One region of the Pseudomonas sp. McL0111 genome, then DNA from elsewhere that is predicted to be linked to it. Evidence: riboswitches for the same ligand, from Rfam matches in the RefSeq annotation. Region 1 holds a riboswitch; the other holds the start of a gene.
The links. Region 1 has a riboswitch for cobalamin ahead of ACTWLJ_RS22545 (CbtB domain-containing protein). Riboswitches for the same ligand answer to the same signal wherever they lie in the genome.
Positions count from the first base shown of each region.

Region 2: linked by a shared signal. The riboswitch ahead of cobO (cob(I)yrinic acid a,c-diamide adenosyltransferase) and the one ahead of ACTWLJ_RS22545 (CbtB domain-containing protein) in region 1 are both predicted to bind cobalamin.

Region 1 is NZ_CP199585.1:4,969,168-4,972,565, forward strand. Features, by position in the region: gene cobW (cobalamin biosynthesis protein CobW) at 1-691, opposite strand, end outside; cobalamin riboswitch at 793-1,003, opposite strand; cobalamin riboswitch at 1,190-1,409, shown strand; gene ACTWLJ_RS22545 (CbtB domain-containing protein) at 1,530-1,727, shown strand; gene ACTWLJ_RS22550 (CbtA family protein) at 1,739-2,446, shown strand; gene ACTWLJ_RS22555 (cobalamin biosynthesis protein) at 2,443-2,856, shown strand; gene cobM (precorrin-4 C(11)-methyltransferase) at 2,949-3,398, shown strand, end outside.
Region 2 is NZ_CP199585.1:6,083,744-6,087,141, reverse strand. Features, by position in the region: gene ACTWLJ_RS27430 (PQQ-dependent sugar dehydrogenase) at 1-649, opposite strand, end outside; gene ACTWLJ_RS27425 (hypothetical protein) at 716-1,300, opposite strand; cobalamin riboswitch at 1,463-1,693, shown strand; gene cobO (cob(I)yrinic acid a,c-diamide adenosyltransferase) at 1,775-2,386, shown strand; gene ACTWLJ_RS27415 (cobyrinate a,c-diamide synthase) at 2,383-3,398, shown strand, end outside.

The sequences.
Region 1 (3,398 bases):
CGAGGCCGATCAGCACGTCCAGCGGCACGCGACCGTTGCTCGCTTCGATGATTTTCACTGCAGGCGGCAGCTCTTCGGCGACTTCAAGACGTACGCGAGCCAGGTCTTCAGGGCTGGTCTGGTCGGCCTTGTTGAGGATGACAAGGTCAGCGCTTGCCAGTTGGTCAGCGAACAGTTCATGCAGCGGCGATTCGTGATCGAGGTTCGGGTCGAGTTTGCGCTGGGCATCGACCTGATCCGGGAATGCGGCGAACGTACCGGCGGCAACTGCCGGGCTGTCGACCACGGTGATCACCGCGTCAACGGTGCAGGCGCTGCGGATTTCCGGCCACTGGAAGGCCTGGACCAGCGGTTTTGGCAGGGCCAGACCCGAAGTTTCGATCAGGATATGGTCGAGATCACCGCGACGCGCGACCAGTTCACGCATCACCGGGAAGAACTCTTCCTGGACCGTGCAGCACAGGCAGCCGTTGGCCAGCTCGTAAACGCGGCCAACGGCCTCTTCTTCGGTGCAACCGATGGTGCATTGCTTGAGGATTTCACCGTCGATGCCGAGTTCGCCGAACTCGTTGACGATCACCGCGATGCGGCGGCCCTGAGCGTTGTCGAGCATATGCCGCAGCAACGTGGTTTTACCCGAACCGAGGAAACCGGTGACGATGGTGACGGGGAGTTTGGCCAGTGTTTTCATCGCGATGCCCTTTGGCAAGGTGGCGGGCAACGGGACGAGGACCGGCAACGCGGTCGCGCCTGCCAGAAGAGTTCGCCACCGGATCACCCCGCCCGGTTGTAGTGAGAATCTGTGACGAGGCAGGTCTCCTGGCTGACGGCGTTCAGGCATTGAGCCTGGCATTCACTGCGCCTTCCCGCCGGCTCTTTGCAGAGCCTGGCAGTGGCGTGGCAGCGAACATCGCCGTTCACAGTTGCGGGGGCAGCCGCGGCTTGAACCGCGTTCCCTTCTTAGCTTCGACAGTGTCGAAGAACCTCGAATGCGCAAGGCTACGCATCGCTTGGGAGCGGGTCAATGTCCAAGCGAGGTTCGTACCGACTGGAATGACGCCTTCGCGAGCAGGCTCGCTCCCACAGGTAGCGCTTTCCAATGTGGGAGCGAGCCTGCTCGCGAAGGTAGCGACTCGGTTTCAAGACGAACGCCCATGTCAATTTGACTCAAATCCCCCGCCCATGGTCTCCTGTGCGCCTTGTTACGGGTGCCCTTTACTGGGTGAAACGGGAAACCGGTGAATCATGTGCTTTACTCAAGCGCATGTCAGTCCGGTGCTGCCCCCGCAACGGTAAGCGAGCGAAGCGTCAGATCCACTGTGCCGAAGGCATGGGAAGGTGATGCTTGCAGGTCGGCTGAACGCCAACCCCTCGTGAGCCCGGAGACCGGCCCGCAACACACAGTGCGCGAAATCGCCACTGAACATAACAACCCGCGGTGGGCGGGCGCTGTTTGAACCTCTGCGTGCCCGGCTCGCAGGGGTTTTCATGCGCTCTACCTGTCCGCTGACACTTCAGAGGGAAGCGCCATGTCGATCATCAGCAGCACCGGCAGCAACACGGACAAAATCTCCAGCACTACCACCCTGAGCCAACGCCTGATCGCCGCCATTGGCGCGTCGATCCTCGGCGCCTGCCTAGTGTATTTCGCCGGTTTCTCGCACATCGAAGCGGTACACAACGCCGCTCACGATACCCGCCACAGCGCCGCGTTCCCGTGCCACTGAGACCTGCCGACATGATCAAGCGTATTGCGCAAACCGCAGGTTTCACCGGTCTGCTGGCCGCCCTGCTTCTCACTCTGCTGCAAAGTTTCTGGGTTTCGCCGCTGATTTTGCAGGCCGAGACTTACGAAAAATCCGAACCGGTTGCCGTTGAAGTCCACGAACACGCCGCTGGCGCCGTGGCTGCGCACACTCACGACGCCGAAGCCTGGGAGCCGGCGGATGGCTGGCAACGCGTGGTCTCGACCACCGGCGGCAATCTTGTCGTAGCGGTCGGTTTCGCCTTGATGCTCGCGGGCCTCTATACCCTGCGCGCACCGACCAAAACCTCCCAGGGCCTGCTTTGGGGTCTGGCCGGTTACGCGACTTTCGTTCTGGCTCCGACGTTGGGCCTGCCGCCTGAATTGCCGGGCACTGCCGCAGCGGATCTGGCCTCGCGACAGATGTGGTGGATCGGCACTGCAGCGTCCACGGCTGTCGGCCTGGCGTTGATCGTGTTCAGTCGTCACTGGCTGATGAAGATCCTCGGTGTGGCGATTCTGGCAGTGCCGCATGTACTCGGCGCGCCACAACCGCAAGTGCATTCGATGCTGGCGCCGGAAGCGCTGGAAGCACAGTTCAAAATCGCCTCGCAGTTGACCAACATCGCGTTCTGGCTGGCCTTGGGCCTGATCAGCGCGTGGTTGTTCCGCCGCAAAAATCCTGGTCAATACCACGCATGACCGATGCCAGCGCAGCGCCGACCTTTGTGGTCGGCCTGGGCTGCCAGCGCGGCTGCCCCGTCAGCACGTTGCGCGCATTACTCGATCAGGCCTTGCAGGCCCATCGCATCGACCTTCAGGCGATCAAGGCCTTGGCCAGTATCGATCTGAAACGCGACGAACCCGGATTGCAGGAACTCGCCGCACAGTTGGCGTTGCCGCTGTTGTATTTCAGCAGTGAAGAACTCGCCAGTTATCAGGCGCGACTAAGCCATCATTCACAAATCGCCTACGAGCGAACCGGTTGCTACGGTGTCGCCGAAAGCGCCGCTCTGGCACTGGCCGAACAGCTGATTCAGGCACCGGCAAAACTGCTGATTTCCCGGCAAAAGTACGCTCAGGCAACGCTGGCATTGGCCGGCGCCGCGTAAAACCCCGATAATCTGCGCCATTGATCATGAGCATTCTTCATCTGAGTGCCCTGTGAAGCGCCACCCTGCCCTGTTTTTCGAAGGATTCAACGATGACCGTCTACTTCATCGGCGCCGGCCCCGGCGACCCGGAATTGATCACCGTCAAAGGCCAGCGGCTGATTCGCAGTTGCCCGGTGATCATCTACGCAGGCTCGCTGGTACCCGAGGCGGTGCTGGAAGGTCATCAGGCGGAAACGGTGGTCAACAGCGCTGAATTACATCTGGAACAGATCATTGATCTGATCAAATCCGCCCACGCCAAAGGACAGGATGTGGCGCGGGTGCACTCGGGTGATCCGAGCCTGTATGGCGCGATCGGCGAGCAGATTCGCTATCTGCGCGAGTTGGACATTCCTTTTGAAATCATCCCCGGCGTGACGGCCACTGCCGCTTGCGCAGCGTTGCTGGGCGCGGAACTGACCCTGCCGGATGTGTCGCAAAGCGTGATTCTGACCCGTTATGCCGACAAGACCGCGATGCCGGCTGGCGAGGAACTTGGC
Region 2 (3,398 bases), 1.1 Mb from region 1:
GCTTGCTGCCGTCCTTGCTGGCGATGACGTTTTTCGTCCAGTGGTGATTAATGGTGCCGCCCGGCAGGTCGGTAACCTTGATCGGTTGCGTCTTGATCTCGGTCGCGCCCGGCTCGTAGCGAAAGCGCAGCAAACGGTCGGTGTCGGCGACGTACAGGTCATTACCGACCAGAGTCATGCCGAACGGTGAATTGAGGTTTTGCAGAAACACGGTGCGGGTCTCGGCCACGCCGTCGTGATCGGCATCGCGCAGCAAGGTGATGCGATTGGCGCTCGGCACGCCGGCCCCTGCCTTGCCCATGACTTTCTTCATCACCCAGCCACGAATGCCGCTGCTGTCGTCGGGTTTCGGCGGAGCATTGGTTTCCGCTACCAGTACGTCACCGTTGGGCAGCACATAAAGCCAGCGCGGATGATCGAGGCCTTCTGCGAATGCAGCGACTTGAGTGCCTGCCGCTGCGGTCGGTTTGCCGCCCTCGGGCCAGCCGATCGCTGGAGCGATGTTTACCGTCGGGATCAGGGTTTTGTTCGGTTCGGGCAGTTTGGGGGACGGGCCGGTGCCGTCGGAGACTTGCAGGCTGGAGGATTCACCACAGGCGGCGAGCCCTCCGGCGAGGGCGATGACGAAAACGAGCTGGGGGTTGCGCATTGCTGATCTTCCCTATGAATGCATTCCTAATCATAGAGGACCACGCAAGCCCGATGGTTCAACTGCTCAACCGCGCGCCTCTTTGAACAGTACGGCGATGCCCGGGTGATAGTTGCCCGCTTCGCTGCGCAATTTGCGGTAGGCGTAGGGGAAGTACCAGGCGACGGCGCAGGTGTGTTCCTTTTGCAGGTCGTCGACCATGTCTTGCAGCTCTTCCGGGCTGGCGCTGTGTTGAGCCTTTTGCGGCGCGACGAACAGGCAGCCGAGCTTCAGATCACTGGCGAAGCTGATGCGTTTGGCATCGCTGGTGATGTCCAGCAACGCTTGGGTCAGGTTCAGATTGTTGACCCGTGGCCAGCGCTGCGTGGCCTGAATGAATGCACGATCCTCGCTGCCGGCGAGAAACAAATCGGCGCGCACATTGCGCTCGCCGTCTTCATTCTGTTTGCGGGTGGCAGTCTGTTCCAGCGTCACCAGTTCGGCCATCCATGCCGCTGCCGAGAGCAAGCCGAGGTTGGCTTTTTCGTCGTGCCAGTAAGGCGTGTCGCTGTCGCCGCGCACGGCGTTGTAACGGTCAATACAGTCAAACCAGCGTTCAAGCACCGGGCGCAGGAATTCCAGGCGCGGATTGCTGATGATCATGCCTTGCATCGTAATCATCCTTATTGTTGTGATGTGCTTTTCAGATAAAGCATGGCTCTTTGATATCACTTGTAACAGTGTGGCACAAGATTGGCGTCAGATAATTGATCGGCGGCAGTTATTCGCCCGATGGCCGCCTCTTTAATTGACGCTCCACCCCCAACCCTCTAACCTTCGCGGCTTGTTTCAGGTGCTCTGTGACCCACGTCGACAGAGTGAAACAGGGAAGCCGGTGAGGGTTGTCTTCAGACGAAGAACAATCACGATCCCGGCGCTGCCCCCGCAACGGTAAATGAGTGAAAACTGCGCATCGAGCCACTGTGTCGAAAGACCCGGGAAGGCGTGCAGACTGGCGAATCGCCGCTCATGAGCCCGGAGACCGGCCTGATCCATCCAGCGGCATCACGGTGGGCGATGCCAGGCTTTTTGCCGTCTATTCTTGTGCCTGCCCGCCGTTATCCAGCCTCAACGGAGAGCTCCCCCATGACTGATTCCCCCGAGCGTGACGAACGCCATCTGGCGCGTATGCAGCGCAAAAAAGCCGTGATCGACGAACGCATCGCCAATTCGCCTGACGAGTGTGGCCTGGTGCTGGTGTTGACCGGCAATGGCAAAGGCAAAAGCAGCTCGGCGTTCGGCATGCTCGCCCGCGCCATGGGCCACGGCATGCAGTGCGGTGTGGTGCAGTTCATCAAGGGCCGCAACAGCACTGGCGAAGAACTGTTCTTCCGCCGCTTTCCCGAGCAGGTGCGTTTTCATGTGATGGGCGAGGGCTTCACCTGGGAAACCCAGGATCGCCAGCGTGATATCGCCGCCGCCGAAGCCGCGTGGGAAGTGTCCCGCGAACTGTTGCGTGATCCATCCATCGGTCTGGTGGTGCTGGATGAGCTGAACATTGCGCTGAAGCACGGTTACCTCGATCTCGATCAGGTGCTCAGCGATTTGCAGGCACGTCCGCCGATGCAGCATGTGATCGTCACCGGGCGTGCGGCCAAACCGGAAATGATCGAGATGGGCGACACGGTCACTGAGATGGGCATGATCAAACACGCCTTCCAGGCTGGCATCAAAGCGCAGAAAGGCGTCGAACTTTGAATCAATCACGTCACTGCCCGGCGGTACTGATTGCCGCGCCGGCCTCCGGTCAGGGCAAGACCACCGTCACCGCAGCATTGGCCCGATTGCACCGCAATCAGGGGCGCAAGGTTCGCGTCTTCAAATGCGGGCCGGATTTTCTCGATCCGATGATTCTCGAGCGCGCCAGCGGTGCGCCGGTCTATCAGTTGGATATGTGGATGGTTGGCGAGCAGGAAAGCCGTCGCCTGTTGTGGGAAGCCGCAGGCGAAGCAGACCTGATCCTGATCGAAGGCGTGATGGGTTTGTTCGACGGTACGCCGTCGAGCGCCGATCTGGCGCGGCATTTTGGTGTGCCGGTGCTCGGCGTGATTGACGGCACTGCCATGGCGCAGACTTTTGGTGCATTGGCATTGGGGCTGGCGCGTTATCAGCCGGACTTGCCGTTCGCCGGAGTGTTGGCCAATCGTGTCGGCACCTTGCGCCATGCGCAACTCCTCGAAGGCAGCCTCACCGAAGGTTTGCGCTGGTACGGCGCACTGTCGCGGGAAACCGGAATCGAACTGCCGAGCCGCCATCTCGGTCTGGTACAGGCCAGTGAGCTTAACGACCTCGACGTGCGCCTCGATGCCGCTGCCGAAGCCTTGGCGAGCAGTTGCGAGGTAGCGCTGCCACCAGCGGTGGAATTCGCCGCGCCGGACGTACTCGTCGCCGAGCCATTGCTGGCTGGCGTGCGCATCGCCGTTGCCCGTGATGAAGCGTTTGCCTTCACCTACGGCGCCAGTCTCGATCTGCTGCGGGCGATGGGCGCTGAATTGAGCTTCTTCTCGCCGATCCGCGATACGCAATTGCCTGATGCCGACAGTCTGTATCTGCCGGGTGGTTACCCGGAATTGCATCATGTTGCGCTAGCGCAGAACACTGCGATGCTCGACGCAATTCGTGCGCATCACGCCGCTGGCAAACCGTTGCTAGCCGAGTGCGGCGGCATGCTTTATCTGCTCGATTCGTTGACTGATGTTGAGGGCACTCG